DNA from 3 places in the Vibrio kanaloae genome. Region 1 is predicted to be linked to each of the others. Evidence: predicted binding sites of a transcription regulator. Region 1 holds the regulator's gene; each other region holds the start of a gene.
The links. Region 1 encodes PurR, which represses purine synthesis genes. Its sites were predicted from a motif close to TNANGNAAACGTTTNCNTNA; they were not measured.
Positions count from the first base shown of each region.

Region 1 (4,259 bases):
CGTTGTTATCTTCTAACACGCTTCTCATTTGAGCGCCGCTTTCTGCTTCGCTCACTGTGTAACCTTCGTTCTGGAAGTATCCAACCAATTTACTGCGGGTTACCACATCATCTTCTACGACTAATACGTGATAGCTCATCTACACCACTTTTCTTATTTAATAGTTTCAATGACTATTCTATTCATAACTAGTAACAATTCTAGTGGTGCAGAAGATAAAAGCCAGAAACATGGATTTTTCTTGATACAAGACAATCTTAAACCTTGCTATTTATCGTCCATAACAATTCAATATGGGCATTACCACTAACGAGTAGCTTTGCGCTTAGCAAATATCACGGTTAGTTAGACTGAGTACCCCGGGTATACGAAAGACGATATTAGGATCAATCCAATGAAAGATACAAAAGCGTTCAACGAACAAAGAGCAGAAATCTACTGGTGGTTATCAAGCTTATTCGCTAAAGAACTCACTCAAGAAGAACTCGATCACTACCACTCTGTTGACATTCGTTCTTTCCTAACTGGTTTAGGCGAAAATGAAACACTAAAGCCAGCGATTGATAAGTTAGTGGACGCGCTGAACCGCCTACAAACACGTGAAGATGCTCAGCTAGAACTGTCTGCAGACTTTTGTGACCTTTTCTTAAAAACAGATAAACATGGCGCCCTTCCATACGCTTCTATGTATATCGGCGAAACTGGCCTTTTGAATGATAAGCCAGCAAAAGATATGGAAGAGATCATGGCTAAGCACAACTTAGTGGTGAACCAAGATCTAAAAGAGCCAGCAGACCACATTGCTATCGAACTCGATTTCCTTGGTAACTTGATCATTCGCTCTAACGAAACTGAGCTTGAAGAAAAGCTAGAAAAATCATTTTCCGTTCAACAACAGTTTATCGAACAACAACTCCTTACTTGGGTACCCAAGTTCAACGTGAAATGTCATGACGTTGACGAATTCGGTTTCTACGCTTCAGTCTCATCTCTGTTACTCGCCTTCTGTAATTTAGACGCTCAATATCTAGCTGGTGACTAAGCTTATTGCATGACTAGGTAAATAAATTCAATAGAATGTGACAATTCACCCGGATTTCAGGGTGAATTTTATTGCGAGTAACTTCTAGTCAGTCTAAAATTGTGACCGCAAACGATAAAATATGAAACATTCACGAAATGCTATGCTTATTTAAGTTCAGAGCATTTCGGTGTTAAGACAAGCCGCTCAATAGCGGTTTTTTGTTTTTTAGCACGTTAGTACCCAAAGAGCCCTACAAATTATAGCTCTTAGTTAGGTAGCTTAACGGCTACTTTATTCCGTACTTTGGGAAAGTAGCTTCTAATAGGATAAAACCATGGCCACGATAAAAGATGTCGCTCGCTTAGCCGGCGTATCGACAACAACCGTTTCTCACGTAATCAATAAAACACGTTTTGTTGCAGAAGCGACTCAAGAAAAAGTAAACAAAGCTGTAGACGAACTGAACTATGCGCCAAGTGCTGTAGCTCGTAGCTTGAAGTGCAATACAACACGCACTATCGGCATGCTTGTTACTCAATCAACCAACCTATTCTTCTCTGAAGTTATCGATGGTGTTGAAAGCTACTGCTACCGTCAAGGTTACACTTTGATCCTGTGTAACACAGGTGGTATCTATGAGAAGCAACGTGACTACATTCGAATGCTGGCAGAGAAACGTGTAGATGGCATCTTAGTTATGTGTTCAGACCTAACTGAAGAACTAAGAGTGATGTTAGACCGTCACGCTGACATCCCGAAAGTTATTATGGACTGGGGCCCAGAGAGCTCTCAAGCTGATAAGATCATTGATAACTCTGAAGAAGGTGGCTACCTAGCAACCAAGTACCTGATTGAACGCGGTCACTCTAAAATTGCCTGTTTAAGTGGCCACTTAGACAAAGCAGCATGTGTTGAACGCATTGCCGGATACAAGCGCGCACTGAACGAAGCTAAGATTTCTACCGATAATAACATGATCATCGAAGGCAACTTCGAGTGCGATACGGCAGTTCTTGCTGCAGAGCAAATCGTTGAGATGGAAGATCGCCCGACGGCTGTATTCTGCTTTAATGACACGATGGCACTAGGTCTAATGAGTCGCCTGCAACAGAAAGGTATTCGTATTCCTGAAGATATTTCGATCATTGGTTACGACAACATCGAGCTAGCTGAATACTTTTCACCACCTTTAACAACGGTGCACCAACCGAAACGTCGTGTTGGTAAAAATGCTTTCGAAATTCTATTAGAACGTATAAAAGACAAAGATCATGAAAAACGTGTCTTCGAAATGCACCCTGAAATCGTAGAGCGATGTACAGTTAAAACGTTAAATTAATTGATAAAATGAGTTTAATTTCATCAAGCGCACCTTTAGGTGCGCTTTTTTTATCAGCACCCAAAATGAACCTAGATGCACAATACAAAGATCATTAATTGAAGCAATATCACATTTTGAAATAACAAGTGTGAGCCTCATTCAACAAAAACTTTATTCTATTCAATCAGTCACGCACAGGGCAAACCACTCGAAAGAGTGAGACGCAAAGCTTCCGGCCTAAACCACTCGTTGGTATGGTAGCGGGGTTACCGATGGCAAAATGCAGTAACTACTAATCATTTAGTAATTTACGGCTTATTGACAATTTAATTGCAACATTTTGCTAATCTCTCGGACCTGCTTATTTGGTGGCGTACTTCAAATACACCGAGATAAATAACATGGATAAACCGATACTAAAGGACTCAATGAAGTTATTTGAGTCCCTAGGAAAAATAAAATCACGCTCAATGTTTGGTGGATTCGGTCTTTTTGCTGATGACACAATGTTTGCTCTGGTTGTTAATGACCAACTGCACATACGAGCAGACAAATGCACAACAAAGCAATTCGAACAACAAGGGTTTCAACCGTACGTCTACAAAAAACGTGGTTTCCCTGTTGTTACTAAATATTTCGCTTTACCTGAAGGCCTATGGCAAGACCAAGAGAAAATCTTGCAGCTTGCAACCACGTCTCTGGGTTTTGCTAAAGAAGAAAAAGCTGAGCAGTCTTCTGCCAAGCCGACCCGACTCAAAGATCTGCCTAATCTTCGACTCGCTACCGAGCGTATGTTGAAAAAGGCAGGAATCGATTCTGTAGAACGTTTATATGAATCTGGCTCTGTAAACGCATTTAACGCCATCAAAGAATCGCATGCGTCTTCTGTCAGTATTGAACTACTTTGGGCGCTAGAAGGTGCGATCAATGGTACACATTGGTCTGTTATACCGCAGCAGCGTCGCGAAGAGCTTATCAATCGCGTCAATTAACATTGTCAGTGCAATATATACATAACTAAGCCGCATTTACTGCGGCTTTTTTTATATCTGGTGAAAGTTAATCTATGCTTTGCCTGTCTATCTATACTATCGGTATGCATTGAAAATTTAGAGGAAGTATCAATGAGTAAGAAAATGATATTGGGTATTGTGTTGGTCGTAACCATTGTCTTGTTAGGCATCAATTTCGGCCAGTACTTAACGCTTGAAAATGCTAAGACCCAACAAGCTGTCTTAAATGACTACATTGACAGCAACTTTATTGCAGCTGCCGCTATCTATTTTGTTGCGTATGTAATGATTACTGCTTTCTCAATTCCTGGTGCCGCTGTTGTCACCCTGCTCGGAGCTGCTCTATTTGGTTTCTGGAATAGCTTGCTGCTGGTATCTTTCGCAAGTGCAATTGGTGCTACCCTTGCCTTTCTAAGTAGCCGCTATCTATTACGTGACTGGATTCAAACCAAGTTTGGTGACAAATTGGCGACGATTAACAAGGGGGTTGAAAAAGACGGCGCATTTTACTTATTTTCTTTGCGTCTGATTCCTGTATTCCCATTTTTCCTTATCAACTTGCTGATGGGCCTAACGCCAATGTCGGTCAGTCGTTACTACATTACAAGCCAAATAGGCATGCTACCAGGCACTGCGGTTTTCTTGAACGCCGGTACTCAACTTGCGGAGATTGACTCGCTTTCAGGTATCATTTCCCCTTCAGTATTGTTGTCATTTGCTTTACTCGGGGTGTTCCCAATTTTTGCTAAATGGCTAATGGGCAAATTTCGCTCAACACCGATAACTGATTAAGGTTCTATGTCATGAAAATCTTTGTTGCATCGAATCCGACAGAAGCCCACATCATATGTGGATTGCTAGAAAGTGAGAATATTGCATGTGAGGTCCGTGGTGAGGGGTT
Region 1 covers NZ_AP025497.1:1,997,934-2,002,192, forward strand. The annotation lists gene torR (two-component system response regulator TorR) at 1-139, opposite strand, end outside; gene torD (molecular chaperone TorD) at 395-1,042, shown strand; gene purR (HTH-type transcriptional repressor PurR) at 1,359-2,363, shown strand; cyclic di-GMP riboswitch class I at 2,534-2,619, shown strand; gene OCV24_RS09080 (TfoX/Sxy family DNA transformation protein) at 2,747-3,337, shown strand; gene OCV24_RS09085 (TVP38/TMEM64 family protein) at 3,470-4,150, shown strand; gene OCV24_RS09090 (putative signal transducing protein) at 4,162-4,259, shown strand, end outside.

Region 2 (4,259 bases), 210 kb from region 1:
CTCGAACGGAAGCTGGATTACGCGCTCCGGGACTAGCGGTTGTTTTAGTGGGTGAAGACCCTGCTTCTCAGGTTTACGTAGGAAGTAAGCGTAAAGCATGTGAAGAAGTTGGCTTCGTATCTAAATCTTACGATTTGCCAGCCACAGCAACAGAGGATGAACTGTTAACATTAGTAGACCAACTGAACCAAGACCCTGAAATCGATGGCATTCTGGTTCAACTGCCTCTACCTGCTGGCATTGATAGTACTCACATTCTTGAGCGTATCACACCAGAGAAAGACGTGGATGGCTTCCACCCATACAATGTAGGTCGTTTGGCTCAGCGTATGCCTAAGCTTCGCTCTTGTACACCAAAAGGTGTCATTACGCTACTTGACCGCTACAACATCGATTTACGTGGTAAGCACGCGGTTGTTGTAGGTGCATCAAACATTGTAGGCCGTCCAATGACGCTAGAACTGCTTCTAGCAGGTTGTACGACGACGACTTGTCATCGTTTCACCAAAGACCTTGAAGGTCACGTACGTCAAGCAGACGTTGTCGTAGTGGCCGTTGGTAAGCCAAACTTCATTCCTGGTGCTTGGATTAAGAAAGGGGCTGTTGTGGTCGATGTTGGTATCAACCGTTTAGAATCTGGCAAGCTAGTGGGTGACGTTGAATACGATGTAGCTAAAGAGAGCGCAAGCTTCATCACCCCAGTACCGGGGGGGGTAGGCCCAATGACGGTTGCGAGCCTAATCGAGAACACAATGATCGCGTGTGAGCAGTTTCACTCGAAGTAATCTGCGAATGACGGTATAAACAGAATTAGAAAGCCGCAACGTTCATCACGTTGCGGCTTTTTTGATGATTCCCCATTACAAAACGAGAAGTATAAGTAACTTAAGGTGCCGCTGTTAAAGCGAAAGTACCACACCAGCAATAGCGGCACTCATTAAGTTAGCAAACACACCTGCACAAATTGCTTTGAAGCCATATTGTGAGATAAAAGAGCGACGCTCTGGAACTAAGCTGCCCAAACCACCGATCAGAATCGCCATGGTAGAGATGTTAGCAAAGCCACATAGAGCGAAAGTTACGATCGCTTGCGAGTGCTCACTCAGTGCCTCTTTAGCGTCCATTAGTTGGATGAAAGCCACGAACTCGTTCACGACAATCTTGTTACCGATCAATGAACCTGCAACAACAGCCTCAGACCACGGTACACCGATCAGCCATGCAACGGGGGCGAACACATAACCTAGGATAAGTTCGAAGCTTAGGTTTACGCCAAACCAACCGCCAACGATACCTAGTAAGCCATTCAGCATTGCAATCACACTGATAAATGCAAGAAGTGTTGCACCCACAGCAACGGCAATACGAAGTCCAGACATAGCCCCATCAGCCATTGCCTCAACAACGTTTGTTGCTCGTGGAATTTCCACATCAGATTCAATATTTTCTTGAGCGTCATCTGGACTACCCGGTACTAAGATTTTAGCCATTAACAGGCCAGCAGGCGCCGACATGAATGCCGCAGCGATCAAGTAGTTAAGGTCGACACCAAGCGATGCATAACCCACTAGCGTGCCACCAGCAACAGAGGCCAAACCACATACCATCACGGCAAACAGCTGCGAATCAGTCATGTGCTTCAAGTAAGGCTTAACCACCAATGGCGCTTCAATCATGCCAACAAAGATGTTCGCCGTTGCAGACAGTGACTCCGCACGGCCTGTACCCAGGAACTTCTGCAGCGCACCACCAATAAGGTTGATCACCTTTGGCATAAAACCAATGTGGTACAAACCAGAGATCAGTGCAGAGAAAAAGATAATGATACCTAGAACATTAATCGCGAAAACAAATCCGTTATTTGTTAGGCCACCAAATAGGAAATTAATCCCCTCTTGACCGTAGTTGATCAAGCTAGATACCGCACCCGTGGCTGCATTCAACGCTTCTTTACCCATTGGTACATACAGAACCAATAGCGCGAATGAGATTTGTAATAAGAAAGCCAAAGAGACTGTTCTTAGTGGAATATTTTTTCTGTCCGTAGATAGTAACCAAGCGGCAACTAAAATAGTGATAATTCCAAGTAGGGAAGCCATGTGCGTCAACCTAAAAGTTGTAGGTAGGAAAGGCGACGCATTCTATAGAGGAAATCGTTTGCGGCAAGCTGAGGTTGTTAACGTGATGTTGGGGTAATCACCATTTAACTATGAATAGAATTAAGTCATTGAATTTTAATAATTAGCATTGACTAAAAAGCATACTTTTTCCATATGGAAATTATATTTATAAATTAGGAAACAGTTAGTGATGCAGTTCAACGCAAGTTTTGAGGTTTTTGTCCCAGTACGTCGGTGATCCAATATGATCTTTGATGAACTCAATTACAGCTGAAAGCTTCTTCGGCATATTCTTTCGGCTCGGATACACGGCATAAAATGGCATCAACTGACTCGCTCGCCATTCTGGTAATACTTGGATTAGCTTACCGGTTCGAAACTCTTCTTTGACTAAGTAGGTTGCCAGATAAGCAACGCCCCACCCAGCTACCGCTGCGTCTCGTACAGCCTCGGCTAAATCTACCGAGTAATCACCAGCAACTTTAACGCTAAGGTTCTCTTGTCCGTTATCAAAGGTCCACGATGTGTAATCTCGTTCTCGGCTGCGATAGATAAGACAGTTATGGTCAATCAAATCAGAAGGTGTATGAGGAGTCCCTGCCTTAATCAGATAATCAGGCGATGCTGCCACCACGAACTGACTGTCTGCTAGGCGCTGCGCAATGTAACCTTCTGGTAGGTCTTCATTGTTGGTAATCCAAAGGTCCAAACGCTCTTCAATCATGTCCACCTTGTAGTCGAACAAGTGCACCTCGATTCTCAGCTGAGGATAAAGCTGTCTGAGCTGATCAATCGCCGGAATGATGTGCAAGGTACCAAATGACTGCGACAACCCCACGCGCAATATTCCAGAGATATCCTCACGCTGGCTGTCCATATCCATTTGTGCTGCTTTTACCGTGTTAAACAGTTGCTCACAATGCTGATAGAACACCTCCCCCGCTTCGGTTAGCGTTAGGCTACGTGTGGTTCGTTGTACCAACTTGATGCCGATTGAGTCTTCAAGCAAAGCAACTTGCTTACTGATGTGAGACACGGAAACGTTCAAGCTTTTTGCAGCATTGGTAAAGCCTTCATACTTAATTAACGCATGGAATATCACCATTTGTGCAGCTCTATCTGTAAGCACAAGGCCACCTTCTTAAATCTCTGAAATATAAAATCAAAAAGGACTCCGAAGAGTCCTTTAGTTCGTTCTGCCTATGGTAGGCCAAATGCTATTCAAAGCGGCCTAGGGCTATTAACCAAATTAAGTCGATTAATCAAACTTAATTCTGTCAGCTAGATGGCTTACTGCCAAAGCAAAGTAGTAAGAACGGTTCCACTTCATTAACACATTGTAGTTGTTGTAAATGAGGTACGAACGGCCCGCTTCGTCGTCCGGCATAATCAACCAAGCTTTAATGTCTTCATCAAGCGTTGGCAGTGGGCGATCGTCATAACGCTTAATACCGAGTTCAGACCACTCTTTTAAGTACTTCGCTTTGTCTTCAGTTCGGCCTTGAAAATCAATAGATACGGTTGACGGTACGTGAACCTGGCGGCCCCAAGTATACTTATCATCCCAACCGGATTGGCTGAGGTAATTGGCTGCCGAAGCAAACACATCTTCTTCAGTCCCCCAGATATCTTTCTTACCATCACCGTTGCCATCAGCGGCAAACGCTAAGAATGAGCTTGGCATAAACTGAGGCTGACCCATGGCACCAGCCCAGGAGCCTTTCATCTCTTTTGGTGCAATATGGCCTTGATCAAGAATCTTCAACGCCGCCATTGCTTCGCTACGGAAAAACGCTTCTCTGCGCCCTTCGTAAGCCATGGTCGTTAGAGCATCGATAACACTGTAATTACCCGTGAACTTACCAAAATTACTCTCAACGCCCCATAGCGCGACAATGAATCTCGGTTGAACACCATATTCATCACCAATGCGCTTTAACGCTGTGTAATGTTTCTTATAAAGTGATCTGGCTTGCTTCACTTTCCAATCTGGTACGGCTCGTGGAATGTATTCATCCAGAGTCAGCTTCTTCTCAGGTTGGTTTTTGTCGGCTTTCACCGCTCTTGGCTTAAACGTTACACCATCAAAGGCTTCATCAATGATCGCTTCAGAAATGCCTTCTTCACGGCCTTGTTGCT
Region 2 covers NZ_AP025497.1:2,211,301-2,215,559, forward strand. The annotation lists gene folD (bifunctional methylenetetrahydrofolate dehydrogenase/methenyltetrahydrofolate cyclohydrolase FolD) at 1-785, shown strand, start outside; gene OCV24_RS09980 (NupC/NupG family nucleoside CNT transporter) at 900-2,099, opposite strand; gene OCV24_RS09985 (LysR family transcriptional regulator) at 2,305-3,225, opposite strand; gene OCV24_RS09990 (lytic murein transglycosylase) at 3,379-4,259, opposite strand, start outside.
Region 2: OCV24_RS09980 (NupC/NupG family nucleoside CNT transporter) is a predicted target of PurR. The motif match lies at 2,146-2,165, and genes of this name have one in related genera.

Region 3 (4,259 bases), on a different replicon from region 1:
TTCTTGTCGTCAAACCGGTGAAATCACACCAGAAATGATTGCTAAAATAGACAAGAGTAAATCTGGTGAAGTGGTCTTTAAACAATCAAAAAGCATCTTCTTTAAGACCATGAAGGTTCGTCGTATCTACGACGCGGCGAATCAATCACTGCTCTACTTGTCTTACACAACCAAAGAAACAGAAGGCAGTTTTAAACACAGCCTTTCAACTGTTCCACTATTAGGTACAAAAGCTTACGTTGAACCGTCAACGTTAATACCAACAGAATAGTGATACCGAGTCACCTGTACAATGTCTGTACAGGTGACTCTGAATGTAATAAAAATGAAAGAAACAGAAGAAAAACGTGATATCATGCGGCAAAATTTTTTCACTGTATTTTTCATATGAAGTTTCCTGGACAGCGTAAATCTAAGCACTACTTTCCAACTCACGCACGTGATCCGTTGGTCAACCAAATTCAACAAACACCTAAACTACACCGCGCAACCATTGTTGGTGTTGGCCAGACTATTGTTGATATCGAAGCCCGTGTTGACGACGCGTTCCTAGAAAAATATGAACTGAGTAAAGGCCACTCTCTTGTATTGGAAGAAAGTAAAGCCGATGCGCTGTATGAGGAGCTCGTTGAATCTGGTTTGATCACGCATCAATACCCTGGCGATACTATCGGCAATACACTGCACAACTATTCCGTTCTAGCAGACAGTAAATCAGTACTGCTTGGTGTAATGTCTAAGAAAATTGAAGTTGGCTCATTTGGTTACCGTTACCTTTGTCGTACCTCTTCACGTATGAACTTAAACCACCTACAAACTGTTGATGGTCCAATTGGTCGTTGTTACACGCTCATTACCGAAGATGGCGAGCGTACGTTTGCGATCAACGAAGGGCATATGAACCAGTTGCTTCCTGAAAGTATTCCTGAACAAATTTTCGAAAAAGCCTCTGCATTAGTTGTCTCTTCATACCTAATGCGTGGTAACCCTGACGATCCAATGCCAAAAGCCGTACAAAAAGCGATCGAATACACGAAAGCGCACAATGTGCCTGTTGTACTAACGCTTGGCACTAAATACGTGATCGAAGGCAACGCTGAATGGTGGCAAGAATACCTCAAAGAAAACGTAACGATCGTCGCGATGAATGAAGATGAAGGTGAAGCGTTAACTGGTGAGAAAGATCCGCTGCTGGCTGCCAACAAAGCACTTGAGTGGGTGGACTTAGTTCTATGTACAGCAGGTCCTATCGGCTTATACATGGCAGGCTATACAGACGAGTTAGCGAAGCGCGAAACAACGTTTCCATTACTTCCAGGAAATATTCCAGAATTCAACAAGTATGAATTCAGCCGTTCGATGCGTAAGCAAGACTGTAAACAACCAGTAAAAGTGTACTCTCACATCGGTCCTTACCTTGGTGGCCCCCTTGAGATTAAGAACACAAATGGCGCTGGTGATGGCGCGCTTTCTGCCCTGTTACACGACATGGCAGCTAATAGCTACCACCATGTTAACGTACCGAATTCAGAGAAACACGAGTACACTTGTCTTACGTACTCGTCACTGTCTCAAATTTGTAAGTACGCAAACCGTGTCAGCTACGAAGTGTTAACTCAGCACTCTCCGCGTCTTTCTCGTGCATTACCTGAGCGCGAAGATAGCTTAGAAGAAACATACTGGGATCGTTAATCTGGCCATAGCCAGTCGGCTAATTGGTTTGATGAACCAAATCCAGATCATCCATTCCTCAAAAAGAGTTGCTATAGGCAGCTCTTTTTGTATTAATCATCAATATAAACGTGATGAAATGCGACCACTTCAATATTTTGCTCGTTTAAGAATTGATCCTGCGCAATAACTCTTTAGATCTATCATCTTCCAGCACATAATTCGTGTGGTTGCCTTTACTTGGCCGATTTATACAGTAATATCGCCAGGCAACCGTTTACGTACTACCTTTCGGTTCTGATATAAGGATCAAACATGCTGCCTGATATTGATATTTGTCGCACAACTCCCCTTAAAAACATCAGTGATATTGCTGAACAAGCAGGCCTACAACATAACGAACACCAGCCATTGGGCTTATATAAGTCTAAAGTGTCTTTAACACTGTTGGAGCGTCTAGCAGATCAACCTGATGGCAAACTAGTTATCGTGACCGCTATCACTCCAACTCCTCTCGGTGAAGGCAAAACCGTTACCACAGTTGGGCTAGCGCAAGGCCTAGTTAAGATTAATCACTCAGCGATGGCTTGCATTCGTCAACCTTCAATGGGGCCGGTATTTGGCGTGAAAGGTGGCGCAGCTGGCGGTGGGTACTCTCAGGTTGCCCCTATGGAGCAGTTAAACCTTCACCTAACAGGTGACATTCACGCGGTGACTGCAGCTCATAATCTCGCCTCTGCCGCAATTGACGCACGTTTGTATCATGAACAGCGCGAAGGTTTAGAAGCATTTGAAGCACGATCTGGCTTAAAAGCGCTGGATATCGACCCAAACAGAATAGTATGGCGACGTGTACTCGACCATAATGACCGTGCACTTCGCATGATCACGGTAGGTAAAAACGAAACGGGCAAAACCATCAATGGTTACGAACGCGAAGATGGATTTGATATATCAGCCGCTTCAGAGCTGATGGCCATTCTTGCACTTGCTAATGACCTTCAAGACTTACGAAAACGTATCGGTCGTATCGTACTCGCCTATAACCATCAAGGTATGCCATTAACCGCAGATGACTTCAACGTTGCAGGGGCTATGACAGTAACAATGAAGGATTCTATTGAGCCGACACTAATGCAAACCCTTGAAGGTGTCCCTACCTTAATTCATGCGGGGCCATTTGCGAACATCGCCCATGGTAACTCTTCAATTATTGCCGACAAGATAGCCTTAAAGCTCAGTGACTTTGTTGTAACAGAAGGTGGATTTGGCTCAGACATGGGTTTTGAAAAAGCGTGCAATATAAAAGTAAAAGCCTCAAACAAGAAGCCCGATTGCGCAGTAATTGTAGCAACTTTACGTGGATTAAAAGCTAACTCCGGCTTATACGGTTTGGAGCTAGGTACAGCCCTACCAGACTCGATCTTGAATGAAAACCAAGATGCACTCATTGCAGGATTTGATAACCTTAAATGGCATATCAACAACGTCAAGCAATACCAAGTGCCTACAGTTGTTGCGATTAACCGATTCCCACAAGACTCAACTCAAGAACTAGATGCTTTGAAACAGATGATCACCGACTTCGACCCAAACGTTAGCGTTGAAGTGAGCGAAGCATTTGGTCGAGGTGGCGAAGGGGCGAATCAATTGGCTCACGCCGTAGTAAAAGCTTGCCAAAAAGAGAGTGAATTTAAGCCTTTGTATCACTCAGAACAAAGCCTAGAAGAAAAGCTAATGGCAGTCGCTGAAGTTGGCTATGGCGCGGCAAGTATCACACTATCACCACTTGCTAAGCAACAGCTCGAAGAGTTCAACAAACATGGTTATAGCGGTCTATCCGTTTGTTTGGCAAAAACCCCCTTGTCTATCTCTACTGAAACACACATAAAAGGCGCGCCAACTCAATTTGATGTGCCCATTAGAGAACTCAAACTGTGTGCAGGTGCTGGTTACGTTTACGCGTTATGCGGCAATGTAATGACAATGCCCGGCTTACCAGATAGACCTGCATTTATGTCGTTAGACATTGATGACGAAGGGAGCATCATTGGTTTAAATTAGTGATTACAGAGCCTTAGTAAATAGAATAAAAACACGAACAAAGGTCCTGCTCATGCTCCTTCGAGTATTACTGGCATCAGCAGGACTCAATTTAACGATGACTTGTTGTTACTTATATGGCTTAATTAACAGTCTCAAAGCAAAAAGTTGCACTAAAACCGCAGTAATATGCAATTATTGCTTAAAGTTCTGGGTCAAGATCACATTAAAAGCCCTATAAAATATATAGTATTGCACCGGATTCTTTGAGGACGGTGGATGAATACAAGTATAAAAAAGCTGATCAGCCAATTTCTGTGCACTATGTTTGCCTTAGGGTTAGTACCAGCACTCTACATTAACTCTGAATTTGACAGAGTTGAAGCTCAGCACACGCTAAATATCAAACAATCCAGTCAAAACCAAATAGAATACAGCTTCCACAAGCTAGCTATTATTGTGGAACAAGTATCCAATTCAGTCCCTTCCATTGCTGATTCAAAAACGTTACTTCGCGCCATTAAAGAACCATCGATTATTCACAG
Region 3 covers NZ_AP025498.1:1,170,571-1,174,829, forward strand. The annotation lists gene OCV24_RS19480 (CreA family protein) at 1-271, shown strand, start outside; gene OCV24_RS19485 (inosine/guanosine kinase) at 388-1,692, shown strand; gene OCV24_RS19490 (formate--tetrahydrofolate ligase) at 1,987-3,735, shown strand; gene OCV24_RS19495 (sensor domain-containing diguanylate cyclase) at 3,994-4,259, shown strand, end outside.
Region 3: OCV24_RS19490 (formate--tetrahydrofolate ligase) is a predicted target of PurR. The motif match lies at 1,937-1,956, and genes of this name have one in related genera.